3 regions of the Ensifer sp. KUDG1 genome follow, and region 2 is predicted to be linked to each of the others. Evidence: predicted binding sites of a transcription regulator. Region 2 holds the regulator's gene; each other region holds the start of a gene.
What was found. Region 2 encodes PhoB, which activates phosphate uptake and scavenging genes when phosphate is short. Its sites were predicted from a motif close to TGTCATNNANCTGTCAT; they were not measured.
Positions count from the first base shown of each region.

Region 1: a site for PhoB is predicted at 3,952-3,968, ahead of M2267_RS16055 (PhoX family protein). Genes of this name have one in related genera too.
Region 3: a site for PhoB is predicted at 2,033-2,049, ahead of M2267_RS00285 (DUF47 domain-containing protein). Genes of this name have one in related genera too.

Region 1 is NZ_JBNDIG010000005.1:327,066-334,512, forward strand. It holds gene M2267_RS16040 (MOSC domain-containing protein) at 1-163, opposite strand, end outside; gene M2267_RS16045 (HD domain-containing protein) at 336-992, opposite strand; gene M2267_RS16050 (DUF2339 domain-containing protein) at 999-3,848, opposite strand; gene M2267_RS16055 (PhoX family protein) at 4,044-6,056, shown strand; gene M2267_RS16060 (PaaI family thioesterase) at 6,234-6,743, opposite strand; gene recO (DNA repair protein RecO) at 6,863-7,447, opposite strand, start outside.
Region 2 is NZ_JBNDIG010000001.1:461,124-468,570, forward strand. It holds gene pstC (phosphate ABC transporter permease subunit PstC) at 81-1,565, shown strand; gene pstA (phosphate ABC transporter permease PstA) at 1,562-2,884, shown strand; gene pstB (phosphate ABC transporter ATP-binding protein PstB) at 2,898-3,713, shown strand; gene phoU (phosphate signaling complex protein PhoU) at 3,764-4,477, shown strand; gene phoB (phosphate regulon transcriptional regulator PhoB) at 4,680-5,363, shown strand; gene M2267_RS02365 (GcrA family cell cycle regulator) at 5,432-5,953, opposite strand; gene M2267_RS02370 (aspartate aminotransferase family protein) at 6,375-7,447, shown strand, end outside.
Region 3 is NZ_JBNDIG010000001.1:51,477-58,923, forward strand. It holds gene M2267_RS00275 (molybdopterin-synthase adenylyltransferase MoeB) at 1-717, opposite strand, end outside; gene recF (DNA replication/repair protein RecF) at 745-1,869, opposite strand; gene M2267_RS00285 (DUF47 domain-containing protein) at 2,073-2,717, shown strand; gene M2267_RS00290 (inorganic phosphate transporter) at 2,717-3,721, shown strand; gene M2267_RS00295 (serine hydrolase) at 3,770-5,158, opposite strand; gene M2267_RS00300 (LysR substrate-binding domain-containing protein) at 5,300-6,199, opposite strand; gene M2267_RS00305 (SDR family oxidoreductase) at 6,333-7,082, shown strand; gene M2267_RS00310 (DUF1326 domain-containing protein) at 7,288-7,447, shown strand, end outside.

The DNA of each region.
Region 1 (7,447 bases), on a different contig from region 2:
GCGCCAGCAGCTGCAATTCGCGCTGGGTGATGAAGCGCCCGTCCGGTTCCACCAACATGAAGCGCCGATCGCCCTCGACGCCGTCGAGATTGACCGAGACCGTCTCGCGGACAATCGCGCGACCGCTCTTCAGCGGATGAATGTTGAGACCGGTCACCTTCATGGGCACTTCCCTCGTCTTCAGAAACTGATTCACGTGCCTGACGATCCGATTCATCAGCGCCGCACAATATGTTGAAAGGCCTAGATCATTTCTGGGATTGATGGAAACGGAGAAATGTTCCGGTGCAATCTACACACCCGCACAAAGAACCGCGTCACGCCCTTCCCGGCAACTAGATTTCATCGAGCATCATGGCAAGCACGTCGCGCAGCCGCTGCTCGCGTTCCGTGGCGAGCCGGCGCCCGGCGTTGGTCTTGAAGCCGTCGGCCAGTCGGAAGAGCTTGGTCTCGAAATGATCGATGGCGAACGCCTTGTCGTCGAGCGCCCGCGCCTCGGCCAGTGGATCGAGCGGGTCGTAAAGGCCGCTCCCCATGCGTCCGGCGATATAGAAACAGCGGGCAGCGCCGACCATGCCGATCGCATCCAGCCGATCGGCATCCTGAAGGATCTTCGCCTCCAGCGTTTCCGGCGGGATGTTGGCCGAGAAGCTGTGCGTCAGGATGGCATGCGCCACCGCGGCAATCTCATCCGCGCCCCAACCGAGATCTTTCAGAATGCCCGTTGCCTTCTCAGCTGCCAGTCGCGATGCCTGGGTGCGCAAGGGCGAATTCTTCTCGACCGAGACGCAGTCATGCAGCAGCACCGCGGCGGCGAGCAAACGCGCGTTGCCGCCCTCTTCCGCCTGGATGCGGGCGGCATTCTTCCAGACCCGGATCAGATGCGCTGCATCGTGCGAGCCGTCATCGGCGGCAAAGGCATGCGGCAGCAGCGCTGCAGCAAGCTCCTCATGCGGCGCGAAGGCTGCCGCGAGTTTCGAAATCTCTGTCATGCTGTCCTATTGCTGTTCGGCAGGCTTTGCCGGCGCCGTCGGTGCAGCGACAACGCCGGACAGGATCTTCTGGTAGAAGAGCCCTATTCCGATCAATACCCCGCCGAGGCCGATGAAGGACAGAGCCCTGAGGAAACCTTCGAGGTTGGACATGTCGATCAGAAACACCTTCAGCACGGCGACGAAAACGAGAACGGCCGAAGCGATGCGGATGCTCTTGGCGTGGAAGCGCGAGCCCAGCACCAGCAGCAACACGCCGAGCAGCAGCCAGACGACCGAGTAGGTGTAGGTCTCGCCCTGCAGGAAGCCCTTCCACTCCGCGATGTTTTCCCCCTGCCAGACACGGCGGACCGTGAGGCTCGCCCAGGCGAAGGCAAGCACCGCGCCGCTGACGGCAAGCGCCATGACATAGGGCAAGGGCCGCTTGTCGCGCGCATACCAGGCAAGGCCGGCATAGCCGAGCCCCGGCAGCAGATAGCCGATCAACAGCAGATCGAAGAACGGGATACGTCCCAGCAGTTCGCCGCTGAAATAGGGGTTGAGGCCGAGGAGATGTGCCGAAAGCACCGACAGCATCGAAAGCACGCCGAGGCCCATGCCGCCATAGCGGAAGACCGGGCTCGGCGACTTCATGTCGAGGCTCATGAAGATCGCCGAGGCGCCGATTGCCAGCAGCGTGTAGATCGACTGCTCGCCGAGCGTCGGCACAGCGCTGTCGAGCACGCCGCCGTTCATCGCGTGGCGCACCAGGATCGCGAGCGTCAGCAACACGAAGAGGCTGGCGAGCGCCTGTAAAAGGTTGCGCACGCGGATGCCGGGCCAGGATCTCAGGAAATAGGCGGAGCCTGCAAGCAACACGGCGGGAACGCCGTAACCCGGCAGCAGAGCATTGAAGACAGGCGTCGTGCCAAGATTGCCGGCACCGACGATCGTCGGTTCCCAGGCGATGCGCCCCAGAACGACGATGGCCGCCGCGCCGGTCATCCACGGCAGGATCGGCCAGGTGCGAACGCGGGTCGCGAGTGTGTAGGCGGTACCGAGCACGGCGATCGCAAGCGTCGTGACCAGCCCGTCCGTCCAGGCATGGAGAGCAAGCACGAAGAGGGCGAACGAGCCGGCCACCAGCAAGCCGGCCGCCGTATCGCGCGCCTCTGCCGCGCCGTCACGGCGGTAGAGCCAGTCCGCAAGCGCCAGCAGCGCTGCCCCAGCGATGAGCGAGAACAGGCCGTGCGGCAGGTCGAAGGAATAGTTGCCGGTCATCAGGAACGACATGGCGACAAGCGCGATCGGAACGACCGCGGCAATGCCCGCCCAGAGCGTCGAATATTGCGGATGGGCGACGAGCCGGCGCGACAACACGAAACCACCGAGGCCGATAAACAGCGCAGCAAGCAGCATAGCGGTGAACATGGCGGTGCGCCCGGGCAGGACGACGGCCGGAAGGGCATCGGCTAGCGAAGGATCGAGATAGGCGAGCACGCCGCTCAGCGCCGTCAGGCTCCAGACGCCAGCGACAGCGCCGACCGCCGAAAGCGCGGCGGGGTACACGGCCGTCGGCCGCCAGGCCCCCAGGGCTGCCAGCGCCGCAATGACGACGGCAAACTCCGTCACCGGATATTCGACCGCGGCCACCGCCGGGCTGATGAGAAGGAGCGCAAGCACGGTGGCGGCGACGGCAGCCGAAATGGAGATGGCCGCATGCGGCGGGATGAACAGCCGCTCCCAGGGACGGGCAACGGCCCCGCGTCGCTCGGCCCCTTCTGGCGCTTCGGGCGCAGGCGCCGCTTCCGTGGCGCCCGGCCAGATGAGGCCGACGCCGATGATCATCACCAGCAGCGCAAAGGCGACCGGCCGCGGGTCGAATGGCGCGACGGCGGTGATGTAGGCCAGGCCCCAAAGCCCGACGCCCGCATTGGCCAAGGTCGGAACGACGGTCCAGCTGCGCAGGCGCGACGCAAGCAAGGTCGCGAGCCACACGATCGAGAGGAAGCCGAAGAGCACCCAGGGGCGCGGTTCATTGCTCGAGACGAGCAGCGGCGTTGCGAGCGAGGCAAGCAGGCCGAGGCCAGCGAGCGCCTGCCCATGCAGCAGCGACAGGCCGACGGTCGCAAGCGAAATCGCCGCCAGCAGAACGAAGGCCGTGCCCGTGCCGATATAGTCGTAGATGCCATAGGCGGCATAGGCGACCCCGAAGAGTGTGACGGCACCGGCGGCCGTCAGGATGCCGGGGATCATGGCATTCTGGAATTCGTTGGCGATCACGGGCACGGCGCGCCGACGGATGACCTCGCCAGCGGCCATCAGCAGGAGGCCGAACAAAGCGGCAAGCGTCAGGCGAACCGCCGGGCTCAGCAGGCCGGCGTCGATCGAGTACTTGACCATGAAGACGCCGCCGAGCGCCAATGCGATGCCGCCAACCCAGACGGCCCACCGGGCTCCGAGACGGCTTTCCAGGCTCTCGGTCTGACGGGGTGCCGTTGCGACCGGCTGCGGTGCTTCCGTGCTGGCAGCGATCGTCTCCTCGCCCTCGATTTCGGCCGCGGTTCCCTCTGCATCGCCGAAAATCCGGGCGCCTTCGCGCGCGCTGGCCGACATGGCGGCAGCAGCATCGTCCAACGTCTCCGGCCCCAGCGTCTCTGGCCCCAGCGTCTCCGGCACAGCCGGCAATTCGTCCGCAGCCGTAAGCGCCTCGGTCGCTCCTTCGGCCGGAGCGCGATCGCCCGGCGCGGCCTTCAGCGCCACGACCTCCGCCTTGAGGGCGGCCAGTTCGGCACCAAGGCGCTCGGTCGTCCTGCGGTTGCCGAGATAGGCGGACAGGGCCAGAATAAAGGCAGCTAAAGCAATAAGTTCGAACATACTTTCCCCTGGCAGGCGCAATCGCCGGCGCGCGCAACCATACAGACTTTTGTGCAAGCGCCAAATCTATAGACGGCCAAGCGCTGTAATCTCTTCACGGAAATGTCGCAGAACTGTCATCGGGCAGCTGGTACAGGCGGATGAACACCGCTGCCTCGCGCGGTGGTTTCCATCGTTCAACCAGGAGACCCGATCATGGACAAGCATCTCGCCCAGACGGAAGAGACCGAATTCAAGACGCTGACGGAACGCAGGGAAGAGCTGGAAGATGTCGGCCACAACTGTTCCGCCAATCCGACGATGGGTGACATCATCCATCGCCGCTTCTCGCGTCGCTCGTTCATCGGCGGCTCGCTGGCCGTTGCCGCGATCTCGACCACCGTCAGCCCGCTCGCTCTCCTGACCGCCGAAGAGGCACGCGCCGAAGACGGTTCGCTGTTCGACTTCACCGAGATCGAAGCCGGCGTCGACGAGAAGCACCATGTCGCCGAAGGTTATGATGCAGACGTCCTGCTTCGCTGGGGCGACAAGATCTTCGCCGACAGCCCGGAGTTCGACCCGAAGAACCAGACGGCCGCCACCCAGGAAAAGCTGTTCGGCTACAACAACGACTATGTCGGTTTCATCCCGCTCGACGGCAGCGCCGACCACGGCCTGCTCGTCGTCAACCACGAATACACCAATGCCGAGCTGATGTTCCCAGCCTTCGCCAGCGTCGTGAAGGAAAAGGTGACGAAGGACGGCAAGGAAGTCGAGGAAGAGAAGGTCGTTCTCGGCGAATACAGCAAGGAGCTTGTCGACATCGAGATGGCCGCCCATGGCGGCACGATCATCGAGATCCGCAAGGTCGACGGCAAATGGCAGCCGGTTCTCGACGGCAAGAACAACCGCCGTATCACCGTCAACACCGAGATGCAGATCACCGGCCCTGCCGCCGGCCACGACCGCCTGAAGACGCCATCCGACCCGACCGGTAAAAAGGTGTTCGGCACGCTCAACAACTGCGCCGGCGGCGTCACCGCCTGGGGCACCTACATGATGGCCGAAGAAAACTTCAACGGCTATTTCGGCGGCGAGATCGCCGAGGACCATCCGGAATACAAGCAGTTGAAGCGGCTCGGCGCACCGGGCGGCCAGTATGAATGGGCGTCCTTCTACGACCGTTTCGACATCTCCAAGGAGCCGAACGAAGCCAACCGCTTCGGCTGGATCGTCGAGGTCGATGCGCTGGACCCGACCTCGGTGCCGAAGAAGCGCACGGCTCTCGGCCGCTTCAAGCACGAAGGCTGCGAATCGATCGTCAACAAGGACGGTCGCGTCGTGCTCTATTCCGGCGACGACGAGCGCTACGACTATGTCTACAAGTTCGTGACCAAGGGCACCTTCCACCCTGACGACCGCGCCGCCAACATGAACCTCTTCGACGAGGGCACGCTCTACGTCGCCAAGTTCGACGAAGACGGCACTGTCACCTGGATGCCGCTGACGCACGGCGAAGGCCCGCTGACCGAAGCCAACGGCTTCGCCTCGCAAGCCGACGTACTGATCAACACCCGTCTTGCCTCGGACGCGCTCGGCGCCACCAAGATGGACCGTCCGGAAGACGTTCAGCCGAACCCGAAGACGGGCAAGGTCTACGTGATGCTGACCAACAACACCAAGCGCAAGGCCGACGAAGTCGACGCCGCCAACCCGCGCGCCAAGAACGCCTTCGGTCATATCGTCGAAATCACAGAAACCGATGGCGACTTCGCCTCGCTGAAGAGCCGCTGGGACGTGCTCCTGAAGTGCGGCGATCCGAGCGTGGCCGATGTCGGCGCTTCGTTCTCGACCGCGACCACCAAGAACGGCTGGTTCGGGATGCCCGACAATTGCGCCATCGACACCGACGGCCGCCTCTGGGTTTCGACCGACGGCAACAACGCGAAGGACACCGGCCGTACCGACGGTATCTGGGCGATCGACACGGACGGCGCCGCCCGCGGCACGTCGAAGCTCTTCTTCCGCGTGCCGGTCGGTGCGGAAATGTGCGGCCCCTGCTTCAACCCGACGTCGGACACCTTCTTCCTGGCCGTCCAGCACCCGGGCGACGCCGGCCTTGCCACTTACGAGACCCCGGCCACCCGCTGGCCGGACTTCAAGGACGACATGCCGGTACGCCCGGCCGTCGTCGCTGTGACCAAACAGGGCGGCGGCCGCATCGGCTGACCGGGACTGCGATTGCAAATAGGGACGCCGCGCAGTTCTGCGCGGCGTTTCTTGTATCCAAGATCGATTGCAGCGACGCAATTCCGGACGGAAAACCGCTGCGCACTTTTCCTGGAATTTGCCTTCCGGGTTCGCAATTCCGGACGGAAAACCGCTGCGCACTTTTCCTGGAATTGCTTAACGCCTGAGATTGTCGATCGGGAAGATGGCGCAGGTTTCGGTGCCGTGGGCGAGCAGCTTGCCGTTCCGGTCGCGAAGCCAGGCTTCGGAGGTCGCGATGGTGCGGCCGCGATGCACGATGCGTCCCTCGCAGAAAACCTCGCCCATATCGGGCAGCAGCGGGCGCACGAGGTTCACCTTGAACTCGACCGTCGTATAGGCCTCCCCCGGTTTGGCCGTGGTGAAGACCGCGCAGCCGAGGGCGGAATCCATGATCGTTGCCGTCCATCCGCCGTGAACCGTGCCGAGCGGATTGAGGTGTTCTTCGGTCGGCAATCCCCTGAAGACCACCCGCCCTTCTTCCACTTCGCTTAGTCCGAACTTCAGCGTCTTTGACATCGGCGGGGCCGGCAAGTCGCCGCTCAACAGGTCCTGCATCGCCTTCAGGCCGCCGTCGCGGGCGACACGGTCAAGCGACAACACGCCGATGCCGGACACGGCCATGCCGGGGTAAAGCTCTTGGTGCATCGAAAACTCCTATTGCATGTTTCCTTTAATCGTAGCCGGTTAAAGGACAAAAACATGCGACAATTCAAAGTGCTACAGCGACCTTTGCGCGTCTGACAAGACGCGGGCGCTGTAGAAGATCAGGCGGCCGAGGATTGCGCTTTCAGCGCCTTCAGCGCCGCATGAACGAAGCCGTCGCGGGCGGAAGAAACATCGAGGCCGCGCGGTTCATAGACATGGCGGTGGAGGAAGAAGGCCGTCAAACGGAAGGCGGCGGCAAGGCTGTCGTGGTCCGCAGCCCTTCGCGCTTCGGCGGACAAGAAATCCGGCAGCGCCAGCATGCGATCGGCATAGCGCTCTCCCGCCTCCCGGCAAACCGCCCTGCCCGATTTCGGCGAGACGTAGACGAGTTCCGTACGGGTACCGGTTGCGACGCATTCGGTAAGATCGAGGCCGAAGCCGAGGTCGTTGAGGACTGCGAGCTCGAAGCGCACGAACAATTCGCCGGCATCGGCGGGATCGGCCAGATGATCGACGATGACGGTCAGCGCCTCGTAGAGATGCGGATGCGGGTCACGCTCGGGAAGCAGGCGCAAAAGCGCGCCCAGCGCCTGGATGCCGTAGACCGAGGTCGCCGTCTCCATCAGCCGGGCGGCGCGCAACTCAACCGGCTCGATCCGGAATTCGCCCATGTGCTCGTCGAGCCGGGCACGCCAGGTGACCTC
Region 2 (7,447 bases):
GGCGCGATGTCTTCGCGCCGGGGCATGCCTTCATTCGATTTGCCGGCACCCATGACGGGCGATGCCGGGGAGACGTGCGGATGAGTACTTCGCTCCTTCTTTTGCTCATTATTGTTATTGGTTTCATTGCTTATTTTGCAGGCCGCGCCCGTTCGCTGGCGCAGTCCGGCGGCAAGCTCTCCAACCTTCATTCTCTGCCGGGCTATCACGGTAGCTACGTCGCCATCTGGGCGATGCTTCCGGCCGTACTCGTTCTCGGCACTTGGCTGTTCGCCGCTCCCGTTTATATCGACGGAAGCACGCGCGCGGCCCTGCCGGATACCGTCCAGAGCCAGGGCCCTGCCGCCGTGCAGCTCGCGCTCGGTCAGGTCAAGTCCGTTGCCGGTGGCCTTCTGCGCCTGAGCGGCGAGGAACTCGCAGCGCTCGAGAGTGGCTCTGCCAATCTGCGCGCGACGCTCGCCTCCAAGGGCGTTGCCCTTGCCGGTGAAGGCGACCCCTACATGGTCACCGTCGCCAAGCACTTCAATGCGATGACCGCGACCAACCGCTGGCTGATGACAGCCGCCGTTCTGCTGATCGCGATCGCCGGCGGCGTCTACGCCATCCGCAACGTCGCGACCCGCTTCCGCGCCCGCAACCAGGTCGAGCGCGTCATTCTCGGCTCGCTGATCGTCGCGTCCTCTATCGCCATCCTGACGACGGTCGGCATCGTCGCATCGATGCTGTCGGAAGCCGGCCGCTTCTTCACCATGGTCTCGCCGTTCGAGTTCTTCTTCGGCACGGTCTGGGATCCGCGCTTTGCAGCTGCCGGAAGCGGCGGCGCTTCGGGCCAGTTCGGCCTGATCCCGCTCCTCGCCGGTACGCTCTATATCGCCTTCGTCGCCATGCTCTTCGCCGTGCCGATCGGCCTCTTTGCGGCGATCTACATGGCGGAATATGCAAGCCCGCGCCTGCGCTCCACCGCAAAGCCGCTGCTCGAAGTGCTCGCCGGCATTCCGACCATCGTCTACGGTTTCTTTGCACTGGTGACCGTTGGCCCGTTCCTGCGCGATATCTCGGCGCAGATGAACGGTCTCATGACCGGCAACTACCAGAACTTCATCCAGGCACAGAGCGTGCTGACGGCCGGCATCGTCATGGGCATCATGCTGATCCCGTTCGTGTCGTCGCTGTCGGACGACATCATCACCCAGGTGCCGCGGGCCCTGCGTGACGGCTCGCTCGGCCTTGGCGCCACTCGCTCGGAAACGGTCAAGAAGGTCATCCTTCCCGCCGCTCTTCCCGGCATCGTCGGCGCGCTGCTGCTGACCGCCTCGCGCGCCGTCGGCGAGACCATGATCGTGGTGCTGGCAGCCGGTGTCGCGGCCCGCATGCAGATCAATCCTTTCGAGCCGATGACGACGGTGACGGTGAAGATCGTCAACCAGCTGACGGGTGACCTTGAGTTCACCTCGCCGCAGACGCTGGTGGCCTTCGCGCTGGGCATCACGCTCTTCGTTATCACGCTCGGCCTCAACATTTACGCGCTCTACATCGTGCGCAAATACCGGGAACAGTACGAATGACCGACATCGCTTCCCCGACCGTCCGGATCTCCGCCCGTCCCGCATCCGCCAAGCGCGATATCGGCATCAAGCGTCGCTATGCTGCCGAACGCCGTTTCCGCTTCTACGGCATGGCCGCGATCAGCACCGGTCTCTTCTTCCTGGCTTTGCTGCTGTGGACCGTCTTTTCCAACGGCTACACCGCATTCCAGCAGACGACGATCACGCTGCCGATCGAGTTCACCGAAAAGGTCATCGACCCCAAAGGCGAACGCGCGACCGACGGCAAGGTGCTGATGACCGCCAACTACCCGCTGCTGGTGCGCGATGCGCTCGTCAAGCAGCTCGGCATCGACGCCACCAAGAGGCCGCAGGTCAAGCAGGCGACCGACATGGTTTCCGCCAGCTCCCGCACGCTGCTGCGCGACATGGTCGTCGCCGACCCGTCGATCATCGGCAAGACGGTTCCCGTCACGCTGCTGGCCGAAGCCAACATCGACTCCGCCTTCAAGGGCCAGATCGATCTCTCGGTCGATGAGGGCAAGCGCAAGGTCAAGGACCAGCAGGTCACCTGGATGAACGAGCTGGCCAGCGCCGGCATCCTGAAGAAGAGCTTCAACACCGGCATCTTCACCTTCGGTGCCTCCAGCCGTCCTGAAGCGGCAGGCGTCGGCGTCGCTGCCCTCGGCTCGCTCTACATGATGTTGATCGTGCTGGTTCTGTCGCTTCCCATCGGCGTCGCCGCCTCGATCTACCTCGAGGAGTTTGCGCCGAAGAACCGGCTGACCGACCTGATCGAGGTCAACATCAACAACCTCGCGGCCGTTCCGTCGATCGTCTACGGTCTCCTGGGCCTTGCCGTCTTCATCAACTTCGCCGGCATGCCGCGTTCGGCAGCCGTCGTCGGCGGCTTCGTGCTGACGCTGATGACGCTTCCGACCATCATCATCGCCACCCGTGCAGCATTGAAGGCGGTCCCGCCGTCGATCCGCTCGGCGGCCCTCGGGCTCGGCGCGTCGAAGATGCAGACCATCTTCCACCACGTGCTGCCGCTCGCCATGCCTGGCATCCTCACCGGCACCATCATCGGTCTTGCCCATGCGCTTGGCGAAACCGCGCCGCTGCTCCTGATCGGCATGGTCGCCTTCGTCGTCGATTTTCCCGGTTCGCCGATGGAGCCGTCGACTGCGCTGCCGGTGCAGATCTACATGTGGGCCAACGAGGCGGAACGCGCCTTCGTCGAGCGCACCTCTGGCGCAATCATCATTCTTCTCATCTTCCTGGTCGTCATGAACCTTGGAGCCATTCTGTTGCGACGTCGCTTTGAGCGCCGCTGGTAGTGAGGTAATTACTATGAACATCATGTCAGAAGCAGCAGTCGAGAAGGCCCTGGATCAGAAAATGAACACCGTGCCCTACAAGATGATCGGCAAGGATGTGTCGGTCTATTACGGCGAGAAGCGCGCGCTTTTCGACGTCAACCTCAACATCCGCGAGAACACGGTCACGGCGCTGATCGGTCCTTCGGGTTGCGGCAAGTCGACCTTCCTGCGCACGCTGAACCGCATGAACGACACGATCGAGAACTGCCGCGTCACCGGCAAGATCACGCTCGACGAAGACGACATCTACGACCCGACGATCGACGTCGTCGAACTGCGCGCCCGCGTCGGCATGGTCTTCCAGAAGCCGAACCCGTTCCCGAAGTCGATCTACGACAACGTCGCCTACGGTCCGCGCATCCACGGACTTGCCCGCACCAAGGCCGACTTTGACGAAGTGGTCGAGACCAGCCTGCAGAAGGCCGGTCTGTGGAACGAAGTAAAGGACCGCCTGCAGGAGCCGGGTACTGGCCTTTCCGGTGGTCAGCAGCAGCGCCTCTGCATCGCCCGTGCCGTCGCCGTCAGCCCGGAAGTCATCCTGATGGACGAGCCCTGCTCTGCGCTCGACCCGATTGCGACCGCCAAGGTCGAGGAACTCATCCACGAACTGCGCACGAACTTCACGATTGTCATCGTGACCCACTCGATGCAGCAGGCCGCCCGCGTTTCGCAGCGCACCGCCATGTTCCACCTCGGCAATCTCGTCGAGGAGAACGACACCGACAAGATGTTCACCAATCCGGATGACCAGCGCACCCAGGATTACATCATGGGCCGCTTCGGCTGAGGCCGCATAAGGCTGCAACAGTAACTGCAAAGCGCCCGTAAGGATCGACGATCATGTCCATGCATATCATGTCCGCCTATGACGAAGAACTGAAGTACCTGACGCGCCGCATCTCGGAGATGGGCGGTCTCGCCGAGCAGATGGTCGCTGAATCCGTTCGCGCGCTGGTCAATTCCGACCTCGCTCTCGCGCAGAAGGTGATCTCGGACGACACCGTTCTCGACGACGCCGAGCGCCAGATCGGCGAGAAGGCGATCGTCACCATCGCCAAGCGCCAGCCGGTCGCCGCCGACCTGCGCGAGATCATGGGTTCGATCCGCATCGCCTCCGATCTGGAGCGCGTCGGCGATCTCGGCAAGAACACCGCCAAGCGCGTGATCGCGGTCGCCGGATCCGGTATTCCGCGCAAGCTCGCCCGCGGCCTGGAGCACCTGGCGGAGCTCGCTCTGGTCCAGCTCAAGGAAGTGCTCGACGTCTACGCCTCGCGCTCGCCGGAGAAGGCCAACAGCATCCGCGAGCGCGACGAGGAGATCGATGCGATCTACACCTCGCTGTTCCGCGAACTGCTGACCTACATGATGGAAGATCCGCGCAACATCACGCCCTGCACGCATCTTCTGTTCTGCGCCAAGAACATCGAGCGCATCGGCGACCACGCGACCAACATCGCCGAGACGATCTATTACATGGCGACGGGTGCCCAGCCGGAAGGCGAGCGCCCGAAGGATGACACCACGTCGACGCTGGGCTCGGTCAACGACTGAGCGCCGAGCGCGCCGTAAGCATGCATGCCCTTTGAAATCTGATCCGGTCGCGGCTTCGGTCGCGGCCCCGAATTCCTGTATCTGAAGCACGCGGTTTTCGCCCCGCCTTTGAAATCGGCGGACGTGCTCCAGATTTAGAGTGTCTGAGCGCCGGCCGGGCCGATGAGCCCAAGGGTCGCCCGCGGTAAGGAGACGTTACCTGATGTTGCCAAAAATCGCCGTAGTCGAAGACGAAGAGGCGCTGAGCGTTCTGCTGCGTTACAATCTGGAAGCCGAGGGCTTCGACGTCGACACGATCCTCAGGGGCGACGAGGCGGAGATCCGGCTTCAGGAGCGGCTGCCCGACCTGCTCATCCTCGACTGGATGCTGCCCGGTGTTTCCGGCATCGAGCTTTGCCGCCGGCTGCGCCAGCGCCCGGAGACGGAGCGCCTGCCGATCATCATGCTGACGGCGCGCGGCGAGGAAAGCGAGCGCGTCCGGGGTTTGGCGACCGGCGCCGACGACTATGTGGTCAAGCCATTCTCCACGCCGGAGCTGATGGCGCGCGTCAAGGCGATGCTGCGCCGGGCAAAGCCCGAGGTCCTGTCGACGCTGCTTCGCTGCGGCGACATCGAGCTCGACCGCGAGACCCATCGCGTTCACCGCCGCAGCCGCGAAGTGCGCCTCGGCCCGACCGAGTTCCGTCTTCTGGAGTTCCTGATGTCCTCGCCGGGCCGCGTCTTCTCGCGCTCGCAGCTTCTGGATGGCGTCTGGGGCCATGACATCTATGTCGACGAACGCACCGTCGACGTGCATGTCGGTCGCCTGCGCAAGGCTCTGAATTTCTCGAACATGCCCGACGTCATCCGCACCGTTCGCGGCGCCGGCTATTCGCTCGAAAGCTGACAGATCCGGAAGTCTCCAACAAAAAAAGGGGCCGATCGGCCCCTTTTTTATTGATGCTGTCCGGCTTCTTAGCGGGCCCTGCGGCGCTCGCCCGACGGCTGGTAGGCCAGCCGCGCATGGAAGGTGCAGTAAGGCGACGATTCCGGGGAATCGTTGCCGCAGAAGTGAAACTCTTCCTTCAGCGGGTCGCCGATCGGCCACTTGCAGGTGCGCTCGGTGAGCTGGGTCAGCTCGAGGCGGCGCGACATCGGCACGACAACGTCGGTCCGGGTGCTGAAATCCTGCTCGGCAACGAGATCGACTTCGATTTCTTCCTTGAGAACGACAGCGCCGGCCGTGCGTGCAACCGGGCGGGCCGAAACGCGCGAAGCGTAGTTCGGCGCACGCGGTGCCGAGGTCGGGCGCTTCGGACGGGCCGCCGTCGTGGTGCTACCGCCGGCCTTGGCGCGACCTGGCAGGCTCAGGCGGTGAACCTTGCCGATGACAGCGTTACGGCTGACGCCGCCGAGCTGTGCCGCGATCTGGCTCGCGCTCAGGCCCTCGGACCAAAGCTTCTTCAGTTTCTCCACCCGCTCGTCAGTCCAGTTCATTTCTGCACTCTCCGTTCTCAGCGTTGGGGATGGCAGAATCCCTCACCGCACCCCGGCTGAACCCCGGGGTTGCAAACGCGATAACTCTTTTGGTGACTAGGTCCGCCGCATGCGTCTAGTAATTGAATGTTAACGTACTGACCGCTGGACTCTGTGGCAAGAGTCCCGGGAATCAGGCCGAATCGATTTCGTAGTTTTCCCCAACTTGCTCGGCCGGCGTTGCATTTTTGCAAGCCCTCCCGGACGATTTTTCTGCTGCCAGGAATCGACCCTTCATGTTGCGCTGCAAGGCTTGGTTTTGTTGACATTGCAGCGCGAAATGGGAATAGTGCCTGCGCCGCCGAAAGGCGGCATTTTTGATTTTTATCGGCCCGCGTGAGGCGCGGGATCGATGTCGATCTGGAGTGAAGGAGAGCCTCGCATGACTGCAACAACGCCGCTTTACGATACCTACATGCGCGCGCCGTTGCGTTTCGAGCGAGGAGAGGGCGCCTGGCTGATCGCTGAAGACGGGACGCGTTATCTCGATTTCGGCGCCGGTGTTGCCGTGAATTCGCTTGGCCACGCGCATCCCCACCTCGTCGAAGCGCTGAAGGCGCAGGCCGACAAGGTTTGGCACCTGTCCAACCTCTATGAGATTGCGGGCCAGGAAAGCCTCGGTCGCCGGCTGACCGCAGTCACCTTTGCCGACAAGGTGTTCTTCACCAATTCCGGCGCAGAGGCGCTGGAATGCGCCATCAAGACGGCACGGCGTTACCACTTCTCCAAGGGTCACCCGGAGAAATTCCACGTCATCACCTTCGAGGGGGCTTTCCACGGCCGCACGATCGCGACGATCGCCGCCGGCGGTCAGCAGAAATACATCGAAGGTTTCGGTCCGAAAGCGCCGGGCTTCTACCAGGTCCCGTTCGGCGACATCGCTGCCGTCAAGAATGCGATCACCGAGGAAACCGCAGCGATCCTGATCGAGCCGATCCAGGGCGAGGGCGGTATCCGCCCGGCGACCAAGGAGTTCATGCAGGAACTGCGCGCGCTTTGCGACGAGTTCGGCCTGCTCCTGATCCTGGACGAGGTTCAGACCGGCGTCGGCCGTACCGGCAAGCTGTTTGCCTATGAATGGGCCGACATCCGCCCGGATATCATGGCGGTCGCCAAGGGCATCGGCGGGGGCTTCCCGTTCGGCGCGTGCCTGGCGACCGAGGAAGCCGCATCTGGCATGGTGGCGGGCACGCACGGCTCCACCTATGGCGGCAATCCGCTGGCCATGGCCGTCGGCAATGCCGTGCTCGACGTCGTTCTGGCCGACGGGTTCCTCACGCATGTGCGCGATGTCGCGCTGGTCTTCCGCCAGGGTCTTGCGTCGCTCAAGGACCGTTTCCCTGATGTCATCGAGGAGATCCGAGGCGACGGTCTGATGCTGGGCATCAAGGTGAAGGGCCCTTCGGCCGATCTGCTGAAGGAAATTCGCGCGGAGAAGCTTCTGGCTGTGCCGGC
Region 3 (7,447 bases), 410 kb from region 2:
CGCGTCATACATCAACAGCCGCCCGACCAGCGGTTCGCCGAAACCGGCAATCACCTTGATCGCCTCCATGGCCTGCAGCGTGCCGATGACGCCCGTCAACGCGCCGACGATGCCGGCCTCGGCGCAAGAAGGCACGACGCCGGCCGGCGGCGGCTCGGGAAAGAGATCGCGGTAGGAGGGGTTCGGTCGTCCATCGGGGCCGGCACTATAGGGCATAAGCACCGTCAGCGAGCCGTCGAAGCGGCCGACGGCGCCGGTCACCAGCGGAATGCCGACCGCTGCCGCCGTATCGGCGGCGAGATAGCGGGTATCGAAATTGTCCGAGCCGTCGATGACCAGATCATACTGCCGGAACAGCGCCTCGGCATTGTCGGGGGTGAGCCGCAGCCTGTGCTGGTCGACGCCGACATGCGGGTTGAGCGAGGTGATCGCCTCGGCCGCCCGTTCGACCTTGGCTCGGTCGATGTCTTCGGTACGGTGGATGATCTGCCGCTGCAGGTTGGAAAGCGCGACCGCATCGTCGTCGACGATGCCGATCCGGCCGATGCCGGCGGCGGCAAGATAGACGAGCACCGGAGCGCCGAGCCCGCCGGCCCCGATCACCAGCACGCGGGCTGCCTTCAGCCGTTGTTGCCCGGCGCCGCCGATTTCCGGCAGCACGATATGGCGGGCGTAGCGGGTGATCTCCGATTGGTCGAGCTTGTTCTCACCGGTCATGGCAAAATCCTCCTCGGTGACCTCTGCTTATCCGGTAACGCTGCCGTGTGAAACGGTCAGGAAGCGGCCGCGTTCGCCGAGCGCCTCAAACATCGACTGGTCCGTCCCGGTCATGAAGGCCTGGCCACCAAGCCCATCGACCAGATCGAACAGAGCCGCGCGGCGGTTGACGTCGAGATGGGCGGCGATCTCGTCAAGGAGCAGCACTGGCGCGTGGCCGGTCATGTCGCCGACGAGGCGCGCATGCGCCAGCACCAGGCCGACGAGCAGCGCCTTCTGCTCCCCGGTCGAGCAGCGTGCTGCCTCCATGTCCTTCTCGCGGTGACGCACGAGCAGGTCGCTGCGGTGCGGCCCGTCGAGCGTGCGCCCCGCTGCGGCGTCGCGCGGACGCCCATCACGCAGCATCGTCAGATATTGTTCTTCCAGATCATAGGCCGGACGATGGCCCTCGTCGTCGAGAAAGCCCGATAGCGCCAGGCGGGCCGACGGAAAGACGCTCTCGTCGACAGTGCGCTCGACGAGCGCCGTCAGCAGGCCCAGCATTTCCTGCCGCGCCAGCGCCATGGAGACGCCGAGGCCGGCCATTTCGCGCTCTATTGCCGTCAGCCAGACCGGGTCCGGACGGAACTCGCCGAGCAGCCGGTTGCGGCTGCGCATCGCCCGGTCGAATTCACTGGCGCGCCGGCCGTGTTCCGGATCGAGCGAAAGCACCAACCGGTCGAGAAACCGTCGCCGGTCGGCTGAAGGTCCGGTGAAGAGCCCGTCCATCGATGGCGTCAGCCAGAGAACGCGCAGGTGGTCGGTCAGCTCGTCGACGGTCGCCGCAGGCGTTCCATTCAGCCGCAGCCGCCGGGATTGCCCTTCCGTGACGCCGGCAGTCCCGGTGCCGATCTCGACGGTCCCCTCCATGCCTTCGACTTCCGCAAAGACCGAGAACCCGTCGCCGGCACCGACCCGGGTCACGTCCGCATAGGCTGCGCGCCTGAGGCCGCGGCCGGGCGAAAGGAAAGAGACGGCTTCCATGAGGTTGGTCTTGCCGGCGCCGTTCTCTCCCGTCAGCACCACGTGGCGCTGGTCGAGTTCCAGCGACAGCGCCGCATAGTTGCGGAACTCCATCAGTTTCAGGCGGCTGAGAAAGACCTTTTGTGGCATCGGCAGTCCGGATTCGACGTTGGGCGCAGCTAGGACGAAAGCGCCCGCCAAGGCAAGGCGAAATGGGACGCGTCGCCATATCGTGCAAGATAGGCCGATATCGACAGGGGAAAGGCGACAAACCCCTTTGATTCGGTGCTTTTCATAAAGGACCTGGTGAAATATGACAGCCGCATGACAATCCACAGATGGATATACGTGTGATGCTGGCCTGGTTCCGCAAACTTCTTCCCCGCGAGGATCGCTTCTTCGACCTCTTCGCAAAACATTCGCGCACCGTCGTCGGTGCTGCCGATGCGCTCGACAAGGTTCTCGCTGGCGGCGACGATCTGGAAAAACACTGCGACCGGATCGTCGCGCTCGAGGATGAGGCGGACCACATCACCGCCGAGGTGCTGCTGGCCGTGCGCCGGTCCTTTATCACGCCCTTCGACCGCGGCGACATCAAGGATCTGATCCAGTCGATGGATGATGCCATCGACATGATGCACAAGACCGTCAAGACGATCCGCCTTTACGAACAGAAGAGCTTCGATCCCGGCATGCGCGAAATGGGCACCACGGTCGTCAAGGCCGCGCACCTGATCGCCGAGGCCATTCCGCTGCTCGATCGGATCGGCGCCAATCACGACCGCCTGATCGCGATCGCCGAAGAAGTCACCCGCATCGAGGGCCGCTCCGACGAACTGCACGAACAGGGCCTCAAGGACCTGTTCCGCCGCCACGGCGCCAGCAACCCGATGGCCTATATCATCGGCAGCGAGATCTATGGCGAACTCGAAAAGGTGGTCGACCGCTTCGAGGACGTCGCCAATGAAATCAGCGGCATCGTGATCGAGAACGTCTGATGGATGCGACGCTCGCCTTTCCGTTGCTCGTCGGACTGATCGGCATCGCGCTGTTCTTCGACTTCCTGAACGGTCTGCACGACGCCGCCAACTCGATCGCGACGATCGTCTCGACACGGGTGCTCCGGCCGCAATATGCGGTCATGTGGGCGGCCTTCTTCAACTTCATCGCCTTCCTGTTCTTCGGCCTGCACGTGGCCGAAACGCTCGGCAAGGGCATCATCGATCCCGGTATCGTCACGCCGCTGGTGATCTTTTCGGCGCTGATCGGCGCGATCGTCTGGAACATCGTCACCTGGCTCTTCGGCATCCCCTCGAGCTCGTCGCATGCGCTGATCGGCGGCCTCGTCGGTGCCGGTCTTGCCAGCACCGGTTTCAGCTCCATCGTCTGGACCGGCCTTCTGAAGACCGTTGGCGCCATCTTCATGTCGCCGGCGATCGGCTTCTTCCTGGCGCTGCTCCTGGTGCTGATCGTTTCCTGGATCTTCGTGCGCCAGACGCCCTTTGCCGTCGACCGCACCTTCCGGGTGATGCAGTTCATCTCGGCCTCAATGTATTCGCTCGGCCATGGCGGCAACGACGCGCAGAAGACCATGGGCATCATCGCGGTGTTGCTCTACTCGCAGGGCTATCTCGGCTCGGAATTCTACGTGCCGTTCTGGGTGGTGATCACCTGCCAGGCGGCGATCGCGCTCGGCACGCTGTTCGGCGGCTGGCGGATCGTGCATACGATGGGGTCGAAGATCACCAAACTCAACCCGATGCAGGGCTTCTGCGCCGAAACCGGCGGGGCGATCACGCTCTTTGCCGCCACCTGGCTCGGCATCCCGGTCTCGACCACCCACACCATCACCGGCGCGATCATCGGCGTCGGCGCGGCCCGCCGGGTCTCGGCCGTCCGCTGGGGGCTTGCCGGCAACATCGTGATTGCCTGGTTCATCACCATGCCGGCCGCGGCGGCGATTTCGGCGCTCGCCTACTTCACCATCGATCTCTTGTTCTGATCGATGCGGAAATCGCCTCCCGCCTGCTTATGAGGCGGGAGGCGACTATCATTTCGAGACCCGAGGTGCGGGGCTGTTCTGCCCGCCCTGGTGCAAGGTCAGGCTTTCGGCACGGTCGCCCTTGAGCGTGAAGCTGATCTGGGCATCGATGAGCTTCGTAAAGAAGCGGTGCTCGGCCTCCGGAAGGATTTCGAGCCGATCCTGCCCGGTCGCCTGGGCAAAAAGGCTTTCGCCATCCCGAAAGATCGTAAGTTCGAAATCCGGAGCCAGCCTGTAGGTGCCGATATAGGCATCATAGCGCGCCGGATCGATCGCTATGGCCGTGCGCTTGACGATTGGCGGCGCGAGCGGCGCGCTGCGATTGAGCAGATGGCGGCCGATGTCGTCGACGCCGACGTCGGTCGACGCATTCGACAGTGCGACCACGCCGACACCCGTCGACGGACGGTAGCCGACGAAGGATCGGTAACCGCCGGTGCCGCCATTGTGCCAGATGAACTGCTCGTCGCCCTTGCCCGAGACGACCCAGCCGAGCGCCTGCTGATCGCGATCGCCGTTGCCGATCGGCTGGCGGGTCGCCAGCAGAGTGGTGAAGGCGGGAGCGAGCGGCGATGCCGTCTTTCCCATGGCCGCCTCGAGGAAAAGCAGGAGATCGTCCACGGTCGAGCGGAGGGCGCCTGCGCCCTGCAGAACGTCGAGATCCCAGTCGCTGACCGGCTCCAGGGCCGCGTCGTGGCCCGTTGCCCGGCGTTCGGCCCAGTCGGGTCGCGACGTGATCGCCGTGTCCTTCATGCCGAGGGGAAGGGCGATGCGGCTGATGATGAGGTCTTCATAGGAAAGCCCGGCCTTCAGCGCGATCGCGTGGCCGAGAAGCCCGGCGCCGAGGTTGGAGTATTCATGCTCGACGCCGGGGCGGCGCTGCGGCTTGTGGCTGGAGAGGAAGGCATAGAGCTTTTCCGCGTCATAGCCGGCATAGGGATTGCTCATGTCGGCCGGCACCAGATTGCTGGGCAGCCGCGGCAGGCCGGACATGTGCGTTGCGAGGTCGCCGAGCGTGATCGAGGTCTGCTTGTCCTCCGGCATGATCACGCGCTCGGGCAGAAGCGTGACCACAGGTGTGCCGAGGCTGAGCGTGCCTTGCTCCATCGCATCGGCCAGCAGCAGCGCGGTAAAGACCTTGGTGATCGAGCCGATCTCGAACACCGTCTGCCCGTCGACGGCGCGCGGATCGCCTTTGGCCGGATGGCCATGCGCGATGACGCGCCGGCCATTGGCATCGATGATACCGACGATGATACCGACCGACTGCTGCTGCTTGTCGATTCGGTCGGCCAGGATCTCCTGAATTTCTGCGTCGGTGGGCGGAGGAAGCGGACTTGCGTGAGCGTTGGTGCCAAGCGCCATAAGGACGATCCAGTTCAGAAAGCGGTTCCGCATGAGAGATAGGAATCCAGTTTTCGGTTGTCAGGGGATGCGCTGACGATGCCAGCCGGTTTCGGTCAAGCCTTGGTCAAGACTTGATCGGCGATCGGCACGATACCGTCGCCCGCAACGATTGTGCCGGGATTGCGGAAACCGTCACGGATCCCAATAGGGCGGATCGCCGAAGGCTGCCTTCAGGTGCTGGGCGATGGCTCTGAGTTTGGTGGAGGCGCGTCGGCCCTCCGGATGCGCCATGTAGATGAACTCCGCCTGCGGACTGAGCCCGACGTCGATCTCGCGCAGTTGCCCCTCGCGCACCGCCGGACCGGCTATGAAGGCGGGCAACAGCGCGATACCGAGCCCGGCGACGGCGGCGTCGTGCAGCATGTCGCCATTGTTCATGCCAAGCGCCAGGCGGGCACGCACGACCGTCGCCCCGCCGGGCCCTTCGAAGCGCCAGTCGGCAGCACCGCGATTGGTGTAGAAGATGCCGCGATGGCGTTCGAGTTCGGCAAGCGACGCCGGCGTGCCGTGCCGATCGAGATAGTCGGGCGCGGCGACCAGCAGGCGCCGGCTTCTGGCGAGCTTCCACACGACCAGGCGCGAATCGGCGATCACCCCATGGCGCACGATCGCATCATAGCCTTCGGAGGCGGCATCGACCCGCCGGTCGTCCAGGTCGAGCGTCAGCTCGATCTCCGGGTGTTGGGCCAGGAAGGGATAGAGCGCCGGGCCGAGATGCCGTCTGCCGAAGCTGACGGGGGCTGCGATCCGAAGCGGTCCCGTCAGCAACCCGCGGCGTTCGGCAAGATCGTCGGCGGCGGCCTGCACTTCGCCGACGATCCGGATGGCGCGCTCGCGAAAGGCGATGCCATCCTCCGTGAGCGTCAGCTTGCGTGTGGTGCGGTGGAGAAGCGTGGCGTTGAGCCCGCGTTCCAGTTCTGCCACTCTCTCGCTGACGACGGATTTGGATAGCCGCAGGCGACGTGCCGCCTCGCTGATCGAGCCGGCTTCGGCCACTGCGACAAAGGCAGCTATTCCTTCGATCTTCATCATCGTTCGGTTTTTCCGAATTCGAGTTCCATGATTGGGAGACTAATCCGAACGACCGTTTTCCGCCATATCTGTGGGCATCGAAGGACGGCCAATCGAACCGGCCTCCTCCTCAACCCAGCAAGAGGATTTCATCATGTCACGTTTGGAGAACAAGACGGCGCTCATCACCGGCGGCACCAGCGGCATCGGTCTCGAAACCGCCCGCCAGTTCATTGCTGAAGGCGCACGTGTTGCCGTCACCGGCACCAACCCGAAGAACATCGCGGAAGCCCGAACCGTCCTTGGCGAGGCCGCGCTCATCATCGAGGCCGATGCCGGCAATGTCGCCGGCCAGGCGGCCGTTGCCGAAAAGATCCGTGCCGCCTTCGGCACGCTCGACATCCTGTTTGTCAATGCCGGCATCGCCAAGCTGCAGCCGGTCGAGCAGTGGGACGAGGCAAGCTTCGACCGCTCGATCGCCATCAACGTCAAGGGCCCGTATTTCCTGATTCAGGCGCTGCTGCCCGTATTCTCGAAGCGCGCCTCGGTCGTGCTCAACACGTCGATCAACGCCCATATCGGCATGCCGACCTCCAGCGTCTATGCGCTGACCAAGGCGGGCCTGCTGTCGCTCGCCCGCACGCTTTCGGGTGAACTCATCGGTCGCGGCATCCGGGTCAATGCCGTGAGCCCCGGCCCGATCCGCACGCCGCTCCATGACGGCCACGCCCCGACGCCCGAGGAGAACAAGCAGGTGGTCGACGCGATCGCGGCGCAGATCCCGCTCGGCCGCTTTGGCGACGCGAGCGAGATTGCCAAGGCCGTGGTCTTCCTCGCCTCCGACGAAGCCACCTTCACCGTCGGCGCCGAACTGATCGTCGATGGCGGCATGGCGACGCTCTAGGACGGGCGCCGATAAAAGGCGCAAATGCCTGATCATCCCAGCACCGCGGGTCTGACCGACCCGCGGTGCCGTCGTGTTCCCGTCTCTGACCATTGCCCGCCGTTGGCATCGGCGACGGAGAAGAGTATATTTTTCAACTCTAATAAAAGGCATCCGTTTGCGCGAATACGCGAGACGAACACCGATCAGATCCCAGGAGGAGACGATGACGAGTGTCAGATGGATGATGAAGGGGCGTGAGTTCATTCATTGCAATTGCGCCTATGGCTGCCCCTGCCAGTTCAATGCCCTGCCGACCCAAGGCCATTGCAGCGCCGTTGGCGCCTTCGAGATCGAGGAAGGTTATCACGGCGACACGCGGCTCG